3 regions of the Bacillus aerius genome follow, and region 3 is predicted to be linked to each of the others. Evidence: a T-box and tRNA genes for the amino acid it is inferred to sense, from the RefSeq annotation. Region 3 holds a T-box; the other regions hold tRNA genes.
The links. The T-box of region 3 lies ahead of thrS (threonine--tRNA ligase). A T-box ahead of a tRNA ligase gene usually reads a tRNA of that ligase, here a tRNA-Thr.
Positions count from the first base shown of each region.

Region 1 (5,867 bases), 1.7 Mb from region 3:
CCTTGTCGGGTAAGTTCCGACCCGCACGAAAGGCGCAACGATCTGGGCACTGTCTCAACGAGAGACTCGGTGAAATTATAGTACCTGTGAAGATGCAGGTTACCCGCGACAGGACGGAAAGACCCCGTGGAGCTTTACTGCAGCCTGATATTGAATGTTGGTACAGCTTGTACAGGATAGGTAGGAGCCTTGGAAACCGGAGCGCTAGCTTCGGTGGAGGCATCGGTGGGATACTACCCTGGCTGTATTGACCTTCTAACCCGCTGCCCTTATCGGGCAGGGAGACAGTGTCAGGTGGGCAGTTTGACTGGGGCGGTCGCCTCCTAAAATGTAACGGAGGCGCCCAAAGGTTCCCTCAGAATGGTTGGAAATCATTCGCAGAGTGTAAAGGCACAAGGGAGCTTGACTGCGAGACCTACAAGTCGAGCAGGGACGAAAGTCGGGCTTAGTGATCCGGTGGTTCCGCATGGAAGGGCCATCGCTCAACGGATAAAAGCTACCCCGGGGATAACAGGCTTATCTCCCCCAAGAGTCCACATCGACGGGGAGGTTTGGCACCTCGATGTCGGCTCATCGCATCCTGGGGCTGTAGTCGGTCCCAAGGGTTGGGCTGTTCGCCCATTAAAGCGGTACGCGAGCTGGGTTCAGAACGTCGTGAGACAGTTCGGTCCCTATCCGTCGCGGGCGCAGGAAATTTGAGAGGAGCTGTCCTTAGTACGAGAGGACCGGGATGGACGCACCGCTGGTGTACCAGTTGTTCTGCCAAGGGCATCGCTGGGTAGCTATGTGCGGACGGGATAAGTGCTGAAAGCATCTAAGCATGAAGCCCCCCTCAAGATGAGATTTCCCATTCCGCAAGGAAGTAAGATCCCTGAAAGATGATCAGGTTGATAGGTCTGAGGTGGAAGCGTGGTGACACGTGGAGCTGACAGATACTAATAGATCGAGGACTTAACCTATATTCTAATGTGAAAAATGAACATTGTTATCTAGTTTTGAGAGAACATTTTTTGAAATATCTCTTGATTTATTTGTAATACATAGTATAATATCTTTTGTCACTAAATTGTCTGGTGATGATGGCGAAGAGGTCACACCCGTTCCCATACCGAACACGGAAGTTAAGCTCTTCAGCGCCGATGGTAGTTGGGGTTTTCCCCCTGTGAGAGTAGGACATCGCCAGGCTTTCTTCATTCCGCAGTAGCTCAGTGGTAGAGCTATCGGCTGTTAACCGATCGGTCGTAGGTTCGAATCCTACCTGCGGAGCCAATTTGGAGAGCTGTCCGAGTGGCCGAAGGAGCACGATTGGAAATCGTGTAGGCGGTAACCCCGTCTCAAGGGTTCGAATCCCTTGCTCTCCGCCACAATTTACATAATAAAGGGCCCGTTGGTCAAGCGGTTAAGACACCGCCCTTTCACGGCGGTAACACGGGTTCGAATCCCGTACGGGTCACCATTTTTATAGAAATACATACCAGCATTTTATTCGGAGGATTAGCTCAGCTGGGAGAGCATCTGCCTTACAAGCAGAGGGTCGGCGGTTCGAGCCCGTCATCCTCCACCATATCTTTTATATCGTCGCGGGGTGGAGCAGTTCGGTAGCTCGTCGGGCTCATAACCCGAAGGTCGCAGGTTCAAATCCTGCCCCCGCAACCAAATTTATCTTTATTGGTCCGGTAGTTCAGTTGGTTAGAATGCCTGCCTGTCACGCAGGAGGTCGCGGGTTCGAGTCCCGTCCGGACCGCCATTTTTTAAAAAGAATACTTGGCTCGGTAGCTCAGTTGGTAGAGCAACGGACTGAAAATCCGTGTGTCGGCGGTTCGATTCCGTCCCGAGCCACCACTATTTGCCGGTGTAGCTCAATTGGTAGAGCAACTGACTTGTAATCAGTAGGTTGGGGGTTCAAGTCCTCTTGCCGGCACTGTTTTTCAAATGTGGAGGGGTAGCGAAGTGGCTAAACGCGGCGGACTGTAAATCCGCTCCCTCCGGGTTCGGCGGTTCGAATCCGCCCCCCTCCACCATTTTTATTTTCATAGGGGCATAGTTTAACGGTAGAACAGAGGTCTCCAAAACCTCCGGTGTGGGTTCGATTCCTACTGCCCCTGCCAATTATATGATTCATTACATCTATGGCGGTTGTGGCGAAGTGGTTAACGCACCAGATTGTGGCTCTGGCACTCGTGGGTTCGATTCCCATCAATCGCCCCATTTTATTATTGGGCTATAGCCAAGCGGTAAGGCAACGGACTTTGACTCCGTCATGCGTTGGTTCGAATCCAGCTAGCCCAGTTGATATGCGGAAGTAGTTCAGTGGTAGAACACCACCTTGCCAAGGTGGGGGTCGCGGGTTCGAATCCCGTCTTCCGCTCCAATTATGGCGGCATAGCCAAGTGGTAAGGCAGAGGTCTGCAAAACCTTTATCCCCGGTTCAAATCCGGGTGTCGCCTTTTTGAAAAGACTGTCGGGGTGGTGGAATTGGCAGACACACAGGACTTAAAATCCTGCGGTAGGTGACTACCGTGCCGGTTCAAGTCCGGCCCTCGGCACCATTTTTTATTATTATAAGTTGCGCTCTTAAATGATCATGCCGGTGTGGCGGAATTGGCAGACGCGCACGACTCAAAATCGTGTTCCTCACGGAGTGCCGGTTCGACCCCGGCCACCGGTATCTAGTTTTAGATATTCTTTATTATCGTCAATTACAGAAGAATTAAAGAATATTAACGTTTAAAACGTCTTTCTACAGATTGTAGAGAGGCGTTTTTTATTTGTTTTTAGCTAGTTTTTCACATGACAAAATTACTTCAAATGGTGAAAAAACGGTTTTTGCTGAGGGCCATTCTAAGGAGATTGACTTTTACTTTATTGATGGTTACCTTATGATTAAACTAAAGGGGCAGGACAATTGAAGATGGATTGGATCAATTGTACATAGGAGGTGTTGTAATGATTACGGTTAAAAATGCTGAAAGTTATCTTAAAGATAGCATCGGTGAAGAGACCGATGAGATAAAAAAGGTTTGGGAAACATTTAAGGCTTTTTCAAAGGAGACTGTTGAGGGCGAAGAAGATAAAGAAATTTTATTTCAGTGTGGTGTCTATGATTTTACGGGAGAGGAACTATTTCATCTTGATTTTGTACGTCAGTTTACAATTTATGAAGAAGATGATTATTCTCACATGGAACAACTGCACTGTGAATTTTTATTTAAACCAACAAGCGAGTTAAAAAAGTTAAAGGTGGTAGAAGAATGGTCAATGGATTATGACGATATAGATCATTTTTTTAATCATATTGAAAGTATTCATGAGTTTAAAATTCCTTTGACTTTAAAGCCGATAAAATCAGCAATATATCAAGAAGAACTTTAATTCTTATTTCATTAACGGCTGCTTTACTTTAAGAGGGTATACCTTGCCTTTTTGGAATCATTTATCACGGAGTGTCGATTCGACTCCGGCCACCGGTATCTATTAAAAGTTTGGTTTTTACCGTGAACCCAACGTTTCACCCTCGTGGTGAAACGTTTTTTTGTGGTTTAAATGAGTTATTTAGATGAAAATAGAATCCTATTAGAAGAGAATGAGCATGTACTACTTTTAACAGAATAAACTTTTGATGATTTGCAACATTTGGTACGATACATTTAACCATATAAGGAAACAAAATGGAGTAGCGCATTCATAAAACAGTGAACTACCTTTGTGTAACTAAATGAATATTTGTGGGTACATACGCATCTTTAGCTGGCATCATCATTGTGACCCAGTTTGGGGGGGAATTTATGAAAAAACAAAATGATCATGAAGAGTTATTGACAGGTGGAAATGTCTCCAACGTATATCGTTCGGGAGATACGGTTCGCAGAGAGGTAAAGTCAGACAATATGAATATACAAAAGCTGCTAAAGCATTTAGAAAAAAAGAATTTCTCCTATGCTCCAAAGTTTTTAGGGGTTGATGAAAAAGGTAGAGAGATCTTGTCCTTCATTGAAGGTGTAGCCGGTCATGATCCCTTAAAAGAATACATGTGCTCTCACAATGTTTTAAAAGAAATAGCGAGAATGCTTAGACAGTATCATGATGCTGTTAGTGATTTTCCCATTTCAGACGATTGGGAACGAATGGACAATACGCCTAACAACATAGAGGTTGTGTGCCATAATGATTTTGCGATGTACAATATTATTTTCAAAAATAAAAAGCCAGTGGGAATCATTGATTTTGATGTAGCTGCCCCTGGTCCAAAGCTTTGGGATATTGCATATACTCTCTATACTTGTGTCCCTCTCAGTAGGTTTTTTCGTACTGAAACAGGGGAGGTCGTAAATTATCATTCATTAGAGCATGCAGCCCATATAAAGTATAGAGTCAAACAGTTTTTTGAAGCTTATGGTGAGGAAATACCAGAAGATTATGTGGACATGGTGTTGCTGCGTTTAGAAGGTTTATGTCAATACATGAAGCGAAAAGCGAATGAAGGGGATAGAGCCTTTCAAAAAATGATTCATGAGGGGCACCTTGAGCATTATCAAATAGACATACAATTCATTCATGAACACAGAAAAGAATGGATTTGAGGATGCCAAGGGTTTTATAAAAAAAGGACAACTTATCTTTTTACTAGTTTCTTGTGGATGTTACAATTGGTTATAATAGTTCAATAGAATGAATGTAAAGAGGCGGAGTTGTTATCTTGCAAACGAAGACGATATTACAGACTATGATTGAAGATGAGCGATCACATGATTATCCGCTTTTTAGACAGTACTGTGTAAGGAAAGAACAGGGTCTGCGTAAAGATGCGTTAAAGGTTCTTCAGTCTTTTGTTGAAGAGATGAATAAGAACGAATTTACAGCACGGCGTTCATTTGTTGTTTGGCTGTTTGATTACATTGAACGTTTTGAGGATGGTCATCATTTGCTTGTGTATCCATTGGTACATGGGGTGATCCACCCTGTTCTTCGAGAGTGGGAAAATATTGATCCAACGGATGTGAGACCGTATCGCTGGCAAGGCTTGTTTGTGCATCAGGGGGAAGGGCTGCCCTATTTATTGAAGGCACTAGAGATGGGTCGCAGCAAAGAGCAGCGAGTGATTGTTCAAATTTGCGAAACCTATTTCTCGGCTTTGTGGTATTCGTTTCATCATATACATGAAGATCTTTATTTAAGCACCTATGAGAAAGATCATGAGCGAATTCAAGGGATTCAAGATGTCATGAAACTGATCGAAGATAAAAATGATCAAAGCAATGTTGAAAAACTAGCAGTCTACTATAACCAACTTTTATCGGACTGGAAGGAATTTCAGCAGACGGAGACAAGAGGCTTTGTGAAATGGTGTGCGGATCGTAAGAAGCCCTATGAGTGGGTACAGACATTTTACTATCACCAATAGTTGTTTTTCATAAGAAAAAGGCTGGGGTCAACCCTGCCTTTTTTATTTATGCCATATTCTTTCTATTTCTACATGGTCTGGTTTAAAATATTTCAGGATGTAGACATCTGGATTGCTTAGTTGTTCCCACTCCTTGAATCCAATTGCAGGATCGGCGTGTTTTAGAAGCAGGCTCATAATATTGCCATGAGTGGCGAATAAAGTATGATCTCTTCCTAATTTTATTTGTTCATAGAGTACCTCTACAATACGATTCATCGCTTCTAGGCTCGACTCTCCGCCTTCACAGGTCATATGCAAGTCCGAAAAACTGAGCTTTAGTTTTTCATACCAATCCTTCATTGGTTGACTGCTTAACCTACGTTCAGAGAGACGTTTGTCAATTTGTACCTTTATCTGTTTGGCATGAGCAAGGAGCTCAGCGGTTTGAATCGCTCGTTTATAAGGACTTGAGATGATCTGGTTG
Region 1 covers NZ_JARYHO010000001.1:869,301-875,167, forward strand. Annotated here, with positions in the region: rRNA gene M2353_RS04390 (23S ribosomal RNA) at 1-959, shown strand, start outside; rRNA gene rrf (5S ribosomal RNA) at 1,070-1,185, shown strand; tRNA gene M2353_RS04400 (tRNA-Asn) at 1,195-1,269, shown strand; tRNA gene M2353_RS04405 (tRNA-Ser) at 1,274-1,364, shown strand; tRNA gene M2353_RS04410 (tRNA-Glu) at 1,382-1,456, shown strand; tRNA gene M2353_RS04415 (tRNA-Val) at 1,489-1,564, shown strand; tRNA gene M2353_RS04420 (tRNA-Met) at 1,580-1,656, shown strand; tRNA gene M2353_RS04425 (tRNA-Asp) at 1,671-1,747, shown strand; tRNA gene M2353_RS04430 (tRNA-Phe) at 1,767-1,842, shown strand; tRNA gene M2353_RS04435 (tRNA-Thr) at 1,849-1,921, shown strand; tRNA gene M2353_RS04440 (tRNA-Tyr) at 1,937-2,021, shown strand; tRNA gene M2353_RS04445 (tRNA-Trp) at 2,035-2,108, shown strand; tRNA gene M2353_RS04450 (tRNA-His) at 2,133-2,208, shown strand; tRNA gene M2353_RS04455 (tRNA-Gln) at 2,218-2,289, shown strand; tRNA gene M2353_RS04460 (tRNA-Gly) at 2,297-2,371, shown strand; tRNA gene M2353_RS04465 (tRNA-Cys) at 2,377-2,447, shown strand; tRNA gene M2353_RS04470 (tRNA-Leu) at 2,461-2,549, shown strand; tRNA gene M2353_RS04475 (tRNA-Leu) at 2,587-2,668, shown strand; gene M2353_RS04480 (hypothetical protein) at 2,947-3,372, shown strand; gene M2353_RS04485 (phosphotransferase) at 3,786-4,580, shown strand; gene M2353_RS04490 (hypothetical protein) at 4,697-5,401, shown strand; gene M2353_RS04495 (histidine phosphatase family protein) at 5,444-5,867, opposite strand, start outside.
Region 1: it has a tRNA-Thr gene. The T-box ahead of thrS (threonine--tRNA ligase) is inferred to sense a tRNA for this amino acid. The anticodon was not compared.

Region 2 (5,867 bases), 190 kb from region 3:
AATCCGTTTCCCGTGAAGGCTGAGCTGTGATGGCGAGCGAAATTTAGTAGCGAAGTTCCTGATTCCACACTGCCAAGAAAAGCCTCTAGCGAGGTGAGAGGTGCCCGTACCGCAAACCGACACAGGTAGGCGAGGAGAGAATCCTAAGGTGATCGAGAGAACTCTCGTTAAGGAACTCGGCAAAATGACCCCGTAACTTCGGGAGAAGGGGTGCTTCTTAGGGTGTTAAAGCCCCGAGAAGCCGCAGTGAATAGGCCCAGGCGACTGTTTAGCAAAAACACAGGTCTCTGCGAAGCCGTAAGGCGAAGTATAGGGGCTGACGCCTGCCCGGTGCTGGAAGGTTAAGAGGAGCGCTTAGCGTAAGCGAAGGTGCGAATTGAAGCCCCAGTAAACGGCGGCCGTAACTATAACGGTCCTAAGGTAGCGAAATTCCTTGTCGGGTAAGTTCCGACCCGCACGAAAGGCGCAACGATCTGGGCACTGTCTCAACGAGAGACTCGGTGAAATTATAGTACCTGTGAAGATGCAGGTTACCCGCGACAGGACGGAAAGACCCCGTGGAGCTTTACTGCAGCCTGATATTGAATGTTGGTACAGCTTGTACAGGATAGGTAGGAGCCTTGGAAACCGGAGCGCTAGCTTCGGTGGAGGCATCGGTGGGATACTACCCTGGCTGTATTGACCTTCTAACCCGCTGCCCTTATCGGGCAGGGAGACAGTGTCAGGTGGGCAGTTTGACTGGGGCGGTCGCCTCCTAAAATGTAACGGAGGCGCCCAAAGGTTCCCTCAGAATGGTTGGAAATCATTCGCAGAGTGTAAAGGCACAAGGGAGCTTGACTGCGAGACCTACAAGTCGAGCAGGGACGAAAGTCGGGCTTAGTGATCCGGTGGTTCCGCATGGAAGGGCCATCGCTCAACGGATAAAAGCTACCCCGGGGATAACAGGCTTATCTCCCCCAAGAGTCCACATCGACGGGGAGGTTTGGCACCTCGATGTCGGCTCATCGCATCCTGGGGCTGTAGTCGGTCCCAAGGGTTGGGCTGTTCGCCCATTAAAGCGGTACGCGAGCTGGGTTCAGAACGTCGTGAGACAGTTCGGTCCCTATCCGTCGCGGGCGCAGGAAATTTGAGAGGAGCTGTCCTTAGTACGAGAGGACCGGGATGGACGCACCGCTGGTGTACCAGTTGTTCTGCCAAGGGCATCGCTGGGTAGCTATGTGCGGACGGGATAAGTGCTGAAAGCATCTAAGCATGAAGCCCCCCTCAAGATGAGATTTCCCATTCCGCAAGGAAGTAAGATCCCTGAAAGATGATCAGGTTGATAGGTCTGAGGTGGAAGCGTGGTGACACGTGGAGCTGACAGATACTAATAGATCGAGGACTTAACCTATATTCTAATGTGAAAAATGAACATTGTTATCTAGTTTTGAGAGAACATTCTCTCCATCAGGTTTGGTGGCGATAGCGAAGAGGTCACACCCGTTCCCATACCGAACACGGAAGTTAAGCTCTTCAGCGCCGATGGTAGTTGGGGGTTTCCCCCTGTGAGAGTAGGACGCCGCCAAGCTTTTCAAAGGATCAGTTCCAGTCGGAACTGGTCTTTTTTGTGTTTTTTGAAAGAAGATGAACCTAATTGATATGTTGTATGAACCAGATTGATTTAATTGGCGACAAGTGTGCAGGATGCTCTCAAACAACGAGAAAGTCTGTGAAGCATGTTCACTTTTTTAAATGTAGAGAAAAATAATAGAGAGAAAGAATAGCAGGTGTATAGTCAAAACATTCATTGCGTTTAACAGTTAAAATGAAGAAATATCTATATCATTAAAGCATAAAAATTGAAAGTCTGCTGATATTTTTAAAGGATTTACTCGTTTTTAAAGAGAATATAGAGAAGAGAAATACAGCTGTTAATCGCTGAATTGAAGCTGTTTTGACTGGTAACATCAACATCATCTGTTAAAAGAAATACGTCATGAAAAATGAAATAAAATTTTTTTAATATAGCCTTTACAAATGAGTGAAACCTGTATATAATAATCTTTGTCGGATCGAGAGATTCCTACATAGTGGAGGATTAGCTCAGCTGGGAGAGCATCTGCCTTACAAGCAGAGGGTCGGCGGTTCGAGCCCGTCATCCTCCACCATATTTATTCTTACATAATGTTAGGATAGATAAAGCCGGTGTAGCTCAACTGGTAGAGCAACTGACTTGTAATCAGTAGGTTGGGGGTTCAAGTCCTCTTGCCGGCACCACTTTCATATGGTAAGATAGACAAGTCGCTTTAAAAGCGAGCCATTAGCTCAGTTGGTAGAGCATCTGACTTTTAATCAGAGGGTCGAAGGTTCGAGTCCTTCATGGCTCACCATTTTCATGCGGGTGTGGCGGAATTGGCAGACGCGCTAGACTTAGGATCTAGTGTCTTTATGACGTGGGGGTTCAAGTCCCTTCACCCGCATTGCCAAACAACATAAAGAAATCCTGTAATGCGGAAGTAGTTCAGTGGTAGAACACCACCTTGCCAAGGTGGGGGTCGCGGGTTCGAATCCCGTCTTCCGCTTATACCATCCACGCCGGGGTGGTGGAATTGGCAGACACACAGGACTTAAAATCCTGCGGTAGGTGACTACCGTGCCGGTTCAAGTCCGGCCCTCGGCATTATAAAATAAGCGCCCGTAGCTCAATTGGATAGAGCGTTTGACTACGGATCAAAAGGTTAGGGGTTCGACTCCTCTCGGGCGCGCCATTAAGATCGGGAAGTAGCTCAGCTTGGTAGAGCACTTGGTTTGGGACCAAGGGGTCGCAGGTTCGAATCCTGTCTTCCCGACCATCTTTTATGGGGCCTTAGCTCAGCTGGGAGAGCGCCTGCCTTGCACGCAGGAGGTCAGCGGTTCGATCCCGCTAGGCTCCACTTTTTAAAAGATTATTTTATATCATGGCGGTGTAGCTCAGCTGGCTAGAGCGTACGGTTCATACCCGTGAGGTCGGGGGTTCGATCCCCTCCGCCGCTATAAAGGACCTTTAGCTCAGTTGGTTAGAGCAGACGGCTCATAACCGTCCGGTCGTAGGTTCGAGTCCTACAAGGTCCACCATCTATACGGAGGAATACCCAAGTCCGGCTGAAGGGATCGGTCTTGAAAACCGACAGGGGTGTCAAAGCCCGCGGGGGTTCGAATCCCTCTTCCTCCGCCATATTTTTAAAAAATGATATCATCGCGGGGTGGAGCAGTTCGGTAGCTCGTCGGGCTCATAACCCGAAGGTCGCAGGTTCAAATCCTGCCCCCGCAACCAAATTTTTTCTCTAATGGTCCGGTAGTTCAGTTGGTTAGAATGCCTGCCTGTCACGCAGGAGGTCGCGGGTTCGAGTCCCGTCCGGACCGCCACTTTCAAATGAATACTTGGCTCGGTAGCTCAGTTGGTAGAGCAACGGACTGAAAATCCGTGTGTCGGCGGTTCGATTCCGTCCCGAGCCACTTTTATAAATAAATATCAGTATGGCGGTTGTGGCGAAGTGGTTAACGCACCAGATTGTGGCTCTGGCACTCGTGGGTTCGATTCCCATCAATCGCCCCATACATATTTTTGCGGGTGTAGTTTAGTGGTAAAACCTCAGCCTTCCAAGCTGATGTCGTGGGTTCGATTCCCATCACCCGCTCCATTTGCATATCGTTCATGGGCCTGTAGCTCAGCTGGTTAGAGCGCACGCCTGATAAGCGTGAGGTCGGTGGTTCGAGTCCACTCAGGCCCACCATGACTTTCCGCAGTAGCTCAGTGGTAGAGCTATCGGCTGTTAACCGATCGGTCGTAGGTTCGAATCCTACCTGCGGAGCCAAATGGAGAAGTACTCAAGTGGCTGAAGAGGCGCCCCTGCTAAGGGTGTAGGTCGCGCAAGCGGCGCGAGGGTTCAAATCCCTCCTTCTCCGCCATTTTTCTGGCCCGTTGGTCAAGCGGTTAAGACACCGCCCTTTCACGGCGGTAACACGGGTTCGAATCCCGTACGGGTCATTTTTTAAAGAGGTCTAATAAAGACCTCTTTTTTATTTTCCACAAAACGAAAGACCGCCATCATAGCGGTCTTTTTTACATATTCATGGAATAGATCGTATAAGACAAGTATGTCGCAAAGAATCCCCATAAAACATAAGGAATTAATAAAATTGGGACAACTTTGCTTAGTTTACGTGAGACGATGACAAGTGCGAGTGCTGTCAGTGCTACAAGCAGGCAGTCGATCGTAGCTGCAAATAGATCTTTTTGTGTAAATTGAAAAAAGCTAAAGGCTTGATTGAATACATAATTTAAAAGAAACAGAATCCAAAATGGTAATGTGATTTTTTGAAAACCATACTTTGCATAAATGATGGCGGCAGATAACGAAATGAGGGCGAATAAGACAGCCCAGACCGTACCGATGACACCACCACTAGGTGTCCATTCAGGTTTATTTAGTGCGTCATACCATTCTCTGTCGATAGGGAACAGGAACCCTGCAATAGAAAATAATGCGTATGTAATAAAGAAGACGATAACCGCCCAAATGATACTTTTTTTAGCCATCCAGAAATCTCCTCCCAATCAAATTCACTCTTCAACTTATTTCCCAATTATTACATGATATAAACATCAAGCCCCCAATATGTGGGGACTAATCATTTTTTTTAGTATAAGGATCTTCTTCGTAAGGCTTCAAGTCACCAAACACCGTCATGACGCCTTCTTCATCTAATGCTTCTTCATAAGCTTCGTGTGCTTTATTTGGATAGACCTTGCTTGCTTTTCCTTCAATATCAGCAGCTGCAAACCCTTCGTAGTCTTCCACATAATCTTCATCTTCTGATTGTGTATACACATCATCGTATGTCAATGGAGGAAATTCCATATCGGACGGGGTATCAGAGTTCCCATAGCGTTCTAAGTCTTGGTAGGCATCTTCTCCATCATATGCAGCACTTTCTTCATTTTCAAATTTCCCTGATGGTGGACTTAATAAATCTTCTTCAATGGGACGGTTTTGTGAAACGGTCTGTTCTTTTGAATGCTCTGTGCATGTGACGGCGGTGGGAAGGGCTTCTAAGCGTTCTTTAGGAATAGGGGCTTTACACACTTTACACAAACCATAAGAGCCGTCTGCCACTGCTTGGAGTGCTTCATTGATATCGGAAAGATGCTCATGTTCCAAACTGTTTAAGGCAATGTCTTTTCCGCGTTCGAATAGTTCTGTCCCTTGGTCGCCAGGGTGGTTATCATAGGCTGACAGTTCACCCACTGAATCATAAGGAAATGATACTTTCTGTTCATCATCATGGCTTTTGGCTTCAATTTCTTGTTTTTCATCGAGAAGTCGCTGCTTCAACTGATGTAATTCGTTTTTAGACAACAAAGCGATCACCCTTTCATATCAAACATATTGTTAGTATGAGCAAATTTTTATGTAAGACTTGTGCCAATTTGAAGCAATTCTTCAATAAAAAACGCCTGCGGCTGCAGGCGTTTCGTGTTATGCGAGATAATATTGTAAGATCAATGCGATCGTTAACAGGAAACCAAAAAACGTATTGGTTTGTGCTGTCGACTTCATGGCATTCATTAATTCAATTGGTTTTTCTTTTTGCTTAAATTCTTTAATGGCTGTATAAGCTTTTGGCACACTGAGTAAGACAAGAAGACTCCAAAGACCCACGATATCCATAAAGATATAAACAAAAATGAGTACATATGAGATCACAAACATGGAAAGTAGGATGTTGACTGCCGCTTTACGTCCAGCTAGGATAGCAAGTGTCTTTCGTCCATTCTCTTTATCACCGTCTAAATCACGGATATTGTTCGACAGTAAGATGGCACCAACTAAAATAGAGATGGGTAT
Region 2 covers NZ_JARYHO010000001.1:2,787,923-2,793,789, reverse strand. Annotated here, with positions in the region: rRNA gene M2353_RS14490 (23S ribosomal RNA) at 1-1,390, shown strand, start outside; rRNA gene rrf (5S ribosomal RNA) at 1,452-1,567, shown strand; tRNA gene M2353_RS14480 (tRNA-Val) at 2,072-2,147, shown strand; tRNA gene M2353_RS14475 (tRNA-Thr) at 2,181-2,256, shown strand; tRNA gene M2353_RS14470 (tRNA-Lys) at 2,294-2,369, shown strand; tRNA gene M2353_RS14465 (tRNA-Leu) at 2,377-2,459, shown strand; tRNA gene M2353_RS14460 (tRNA-Gly) at 2,490-2,561, shown strand; tRNA gene M2353_RS14455 (tRNA-Leu) at 2,574-2,659, shown strand; tRNA gene M2353_RS14450 (tRNA-Arg) at 2,671-2,747, shown strand; tRNA gene M2353_RS14445 (tRNA-Pro) at 2,755-2,831, shown strand; tRNA gene M2353_RS14440 (tRNA-Ala) at 2,840-2,912, shown strand; tRNA gene M2353_RS14435 (tRNA-Met) at 2,939-3,012, shown strand; tRNA gene M2353_RS14430 (tRNA-Ile) at 3,017-3,093, shown strand; tRNA gene M2353_RS14425 (tRNA-Ser) at 3,101-3,193, shown strand; tRNA gene M2353_RS14420 (tRNA-Met) at 3,216-3,292, shown strand; tRNA gene M2353_RS14415 (tRNA-Asp) at 3,308-3,384, shown strand; tRNA gene M2353_RS14410 (tRNA-Phe) at 3,402-3,474, shown strand; tRNA gene M2353_RS14405 (tRNA-His) at 3,499-3,574, shown strand; tRNA gene M2353_RS14400 (tRNA-Gly) at 3,586-3,659, shown strand; tRNA gene M2353_RS14395 (tRNA-Ile) at 3,676-3,752, shown strand; tRNA gene M2353_RS14390 (tRNA-Asn) at 3,759-3,833, shown strand; tRNA gene M2353_RS14385 (tRNA-Ser) at 3,837-3,927, shown strand; tRNA gene M2353_RS14380 (tRNA-Glu) at 3,935-4,006, shown strand; gene M2353_RS14375 (TspO/MBR family protein) at 4,082-4,558, opposite strand; gene M2353_RS14370 (TraR/DksA C4-type zinc finger protein) at 4,647-5,381, opposite strand; gene M2353_RS14365 (1,4-dihydroxy-2-naphthoate polyprenyltransferase) at 5,499-5,867, opposite strand, start outside.
Region 2: it has a tRNA-Thr gene. The T-box ahead of thrS (threonine--tRNA ligase) is inferred to sense a tRNA for this amino acid. The anticodon was not compared.

Region 3 (5,867 bases):
AACAGGAAACGGAAGAAGGCAGACTGTTTACATATGAGCTCGTGCCGCCGCTGAGACCGGATGAATTTTTCCAAGACGGTATGCTGAATGTCCTTTTGTATCATCGGGTAGAGAAAGCAAAATATATGCAGCTTCGTGATTATTTTTCTTATCCAGGAGTTCCTGCTGATGCAAAGAACATCTCCCGATCGTTTGAAGAAGTGTTTCACGTCTTGCAGCCAGGAGAGCGCAAGATGACAGAGGAAATCAATCAGGCGTCATCGCTTGACGAGGGTTACGAATATGTGACAGTTGGCTCAAGTCAGCCTGCACCGCTTTCAGATGAATCTTTTGATTTTGATCTATTGTTAGCAGGCATGTCGGACATGATGATTCCAAGAAAAGCTTTGACAAAGCAAGTGAAAGAGACAATTAAGAAGTTAGCGGTCGTCTATGGCATCACCCCGCTGCAAATGCAAAATATTGTCGCAGGTGCCTGTGGTTCAGATCAGATGATATCAACTGAGGATCTGCGAAAAGCAGCGAGAGACTGGTATCAAATTGAATACAGAGGCGAACAGCCGAAGCTGATTGATCAAAAACAGCCAAGACATTTACGTCACAATGTCACGCAGAATTCAGGTGCAGATGCACCTGATGCGAAATTGATTGAAAAGCTTGATCATATTTCGCCTAGAGAGCTTCTAAAAGATATGGCAGATGGCATTGAGCCGACGTATGCAGACTTAAGAATTGTTGAAGATATTATGCTTGAGCAGCAGCTAGAGCCTGGGGTCATGAATGTCCTGATCTACTATACACTGCTAAAAACCGATATGAAACTGTCCAAAACATATATGCAGAAAATCGCCGCCCACTGGGTGCGAAAGAAAATTAAAACCGTGGCAGCTGCTATGAAAATTGCCAAAGAAGAGAATAGGCAAATGACAGAATGGGCGCAGCAAAAAAATAAACGTCAATCATATGGATCAGGAAAAGTGATCCGCGAGGAGAAACTGCCTGACTGGATGAAGGAAGCTGAAACGAAAGAACAGCCAAAAGAACAGACAGATAACTTGTCTACAGAGGACCTCGAACGAGAAAAAGAAAAATTGTTAGATCAGTTTAATAATATGAAAAAGTACAATGCACATTAATGTGAGGTGAGATGGAGATGAAACCGATCGGTCGTTCATTTGATCAGCTAAAAGGGCGGGTAGATTTTCGCGTGAGATACAATCAGATTAAAGAAAGTGTCCTAGCTGATGAAGATGTAAAAGCTTTTTTAAAGGAGCATCAAGAGGACATCCAAGAAGACATGATCAATCGCAGCTTGAACAGGCTCTTTGAATATGTACAACAATCAAAGGGCTGTTCTTACTGCTTAGAGGAAGAGAATGTAAATGTCATTTTAGACGGGTATCACCCGAAGCTTGTGATCAAAGGTCAGAGCATTGATATTGAATATTCCCCTTGTCCTGTCAAACTGCGGCTTGATAGACAGAAAAAACAGCAAGAACTTATGAAAAGTATGTATATTCCACAGAATGTTCTTCAAGCGACGTTTGCTGATTTAAATGTGGTTGGAAGACAAGAAGTCATTCAAAAAGTAGGTCAATTCCTGCAAAGTTATGATGAAACAGGTAAGGGAAAAGGCCTCTATTTACATGGAAAGTTTGGGGTCGGAAAAACATTTATTCTGGCAGCAATTGCGCAGCAGCTAGCGGTAAAAGAGTATCCATCTCTCCTTGTATACGTGCCTGAATTTGTGAGAGAGTTAAAGAATTCGTTAGCTGATCATACACTCGAAGAGAAGCTGAATATGGTCAAATCAACACCAATTTTAATGCTTGATGATATTGGAGCAGAGTCGATGACAAGCTGGGTACGAGATGAACTTTTAGGAACAATCTTGCAATACCGCATGGCAGAGCAGCTGCCGACTTTTTTCTCTTCTAATTTCTCACCGAATGAGTTAAAGCATCACTTTACGTACTCACAGCGCGGGGAAAAAGAAGAGGTGAAGGCAGCTCGATTAATGGAACGTATTCTCTACCTAGCTGAACCAGTTCTGCTTGAAGGAGAAAATCGCCGTCATTTATAAAAAGATAGGTCACGTGAAGGGGAGCGGATGAAATGAATAAAAGAAAATGGCTGCTTTTCCTCGTGATTGGGGTTCTAGCTGCTGTGCTATGGTGGCTCAACAAACAGCATCTTCAACTGTCGCCGAAAGATGTGAAGAATTGGATTCTTCAATTTGGGATGTTGGCTCCCTTTGTCTTTCTTTTCTTATCACTTTTTCGTCCATTTGTGCTTGTCCCTCTCACCGTCTTTTCGCTAGCAGCAGGTTTGGCATTCGGCAGTGTCCTTGGGACCATTTATGCCTTAGCTGGCGCGACAGCAGGTGCAACAGGATCTTTCCTGCTTGCCTCAACCTTCCGTTCAAACAAGCAGGAAACCGAATCAAGCAATCGGAAGCTAAAAGCGGTGACGTCCCGTATTCAAGAGCATGGATTTCTTTATATCCTCTTATTACGCATTGCGCCCATTCACTTTGATTTTGTCAGTTATGCCGCAGCAGCTTCACGTGCGAATTATCGTGCATTTACGGCAGCGACTTTTTTAGGATTAATACCTGGTACTGTGGCGTTAAATGTCCTTGGATCAAGCTTTGTGAGCGGAAATTATGCCGCCTTAGCGATTGTTTGTTTGATTTATTTGATCTTTATCTCAGTGCCACTGATTTTAAAAAGAAAGATGCCTGATTTATTTTAGGCGTCTATTTTTTATGTTCTCCCCATATATATGTAACAGATGTCGTTAGGGGGGACAAACATGCTTGAAATAATCTTTGAAGATGAATATGATACCGCCGCTTTTTTACATCTTGCTGAACACTTGGACAGTCGGCATCACATTTCGATTCAACAAGGGAAAGACCGGCTTCTCATAGAAGCGAAGAAATCAGGAGAAGCCATAGAGCACATTGTGCGGACATTACTGATTCACTTTTTTTTGGAATGCAAAGAAAATGAACGCATGCGTAGCATCCTTGAAAACACATACTTATTTAAAGATCCAGAAGAGCAGCACCAAATTCTTTCGATCGCCCATAGCATCATGAAAGGGGATCTAGATGATATTCCTGGAATTCATCAAGACCCACCGAGGGAGGATCTGTTAAAAAAAGAGCTTGAGACGATTTCTTTACAGAAAGGTGTTTTTTCCATTGGTTCATTTATGACATTTAGGCTCTCAGCGTATGACAGAAGGCTGAAGAACTATGTTGAAGTATCCATCGAAGAATATAAAATGGAACAAGAATATCAAAACTTTATTCAATCCCTTCGAGACTATGTGATGTCAAGAGAACCTAAGCTTGAAAAAGTACATGTTGTGCATCAGGACCGCCTGATGATTTGGGAATTTCGGTACGCTTCTGAGCGTGATCAAAAACAATACATAGACAGACAGTTTGTAAGAGAGCATCCAATGTATATTGATTCGCAGTTGATTGCACCGCTTGTATCCATTGCGCCACAAAAGATTGACCTATTTACAGATGATACAGGTCACTCGATGGTGCAAACCATTCAAAATATTTTTCAAGAAAGAGTTGAGGTATTCCCGCCTCATTCGTTTCAGGAACAGCATGTTCAATTTGTTCCTAGTCATTTGGAAAAGAAAAGTGAAAAGCTTTCTTGATTTTCACGAAAAAACGTTTTATAATACGGTGTAACTTCATACAGAGACCGTATTGATAAGGACATGAACAAATGAACACCCGCTTAAAGAGAGGGAAGCCGTGGCTGAAAGCTTCCTAGCAGAGGACCATTTGCTTTACCACCTTTGAACATCAGCTGTGAACTGTTTAGTAATAGCTGACGGGAATTCCCGTTATTGAACCACAAGCCGTATTTGCTTTTGACAAAGCAAGCTGCAAATACGGGAAAAAGGGTGGAACCACGATTCCGTTTATTCAACCTCGTCCCTTTCCAGGGGGCGGGGTTTTTATATTGCCAAAAAAAGGAGTGACTAGAGATGTCAGAACAAATTCAACTTACATTTCCAGATGGAGCAGTCAAGGAGTTTGACAAAACAGCTACAACAGAAGACATCGCGGCATCAATTAGCCCAGGCCTAAAGAAAAAAGCGCTTGCCGGTAAATTGAACGGCAAAGAAATAGATCTGCGTACGCCGCTGTTAGAAAGTGGAACAATCGAGATCATCACAGATAAGAGTGAAGAAGCGCTCGATATTATGCGACACAGCACAGCGCATTTGCTTGCACAGGCAATCAAACGCATTTATGGAAAAGAGCATCACGTCCAGTTTGGCGTAGGCCCTGTCATCGAAAATGGCTTTTACTATGATGTCGATATCGATGTAGCGATTACACCTGAAGATTTACCAAAGATTGAAAAAGAAATGAAAAAAATCATTAACAGCAATTTGCCGATTGAGCGCATTGAAGTTTCTAGAGAAGAAGCGAAAGCACGCTTTGAAGCAATTGGTGATGAATTGAAGCTAGAGCTGTTAGAAGCAATCCCAGAAGGCGAAGCCGTCACAATTTATGAGCAAGGTGAATTCTTCGATCTATGCCGTGGTATTCACTTGCCGTCTACAGGGAAAATCAAAGAATTCAAGCTGTTAAGCCTTGCAGGTGCTTACTGGAGAGGCGACAGTAACAACCAAATGCTTCAGCGTATTTACGGAACAGCTTTCTTCAGCAAAGAAGAATTAAACGAGCATTTACGTCTGCTTGAAGAAGCAAAAGAGCGTGATCACCGTAAACTAGGCAAAGAATTGAAACTGTTTGCGAACTCTCAAAAGGTGGGCCAAGGTCTTCCGCTCTGGCTGCCAAAAGGGGCCACAATTCGCCGCGTCATTGAGCGTTATATTGTTGATAAAGAAGTACGCCTTGGTTATGAGCATGTGTATACACCCGTTCTTGCGAGTGTAGAATTGTATAAAACATCAGGCCACTGGGCGCATTATCAAGAAGACATGTTCCCTGTGATGGAAATGGACAATGAAGATCTTGTTCTCCGTCCAATGAACTGTCCGCACCATATGATGATTTACAAAAATGAACCGCATAGCTATCGTGAACTACCAATTCGGATTGCAGAGCTTGGTACAATGCACCGTTATGAAATGTCAGGTGCTTTATCCGGCCTTCAACGTGTTCGCGGGATGACATTAAACGATGCCCATATCTTTGTTCGTCCAGATCAAATCAAAGACGAATTCATTCGTACAGTTCGCCTAATTGAAGAAGTGTATCAAGACTTCGGCTTAAATGATTATACGTTCCGCTTATCTTACCGTGATCCAGAAGATACTGAGAAGTATTTTGACGATGATGCAATGTGGAATAAAGCACAGTCTATGCTGAAAGATGCAATGGACGAGCTTGGACATGACTACTATGAAGCAGAAGGCGAAGCGGCATTTTATGGTCCGAAGCTTGACGTCCAAGTAAAGACAGCTCTCGGAAAAGAAGAGACTTTGTCTACTGTACAGCTAGACTTCTTACTTCCAGAGCGTTTCGATCTCACATATATCGGAGAAGATGGAAAACACCATCGTCCAGTTGTCATTCATAGAGGAGTTGTGTCCACAATGGAACGCTTCGTTGCCTTCTTAATTGAAGAATACAAAGGAGCTCTTCCAACATGGCTGGCACCTGTACAATTCCAAGTCATCCCGGTTTCACCATCTGTCCATCTAGATTACGCGAAAAAAGTGCAAGAACGTTTGCAGCTTGAAGGACTGCGTGTAGAACTAGACAGTCGTGATGAAAAAATAGGATACAAAATTAGAGAAGCGCAAATGCAAAAGATTCCGTACATGCTGGTTGTCGGTGATCAAGAAGCAGAAAATGG
Region 3 covers NZ_JARYHO010000001.1:2,596,754-2,602,620, reverse strand. Annotated here, with positions in the region: gene dnaB (replicative helicase loading/DNA remodeling protein DnaB) at 1-1,136, shown strand, start outside; gene dnaI (primosomal protein DnaI) at 1,154-2,083, shown strand; gene M2353_RS13425 (TVP38/TMEM64 family protein) at 2,116-2,754, shown strand; gene ytxC (putative sporulation protein YtxC) at 2,815-3,684, shown strand; T-box leader at 3,728-3,975, shown strand; gene thrS (threonine--tRNA ligase) at 4,021-5,867, shown strand, end outside.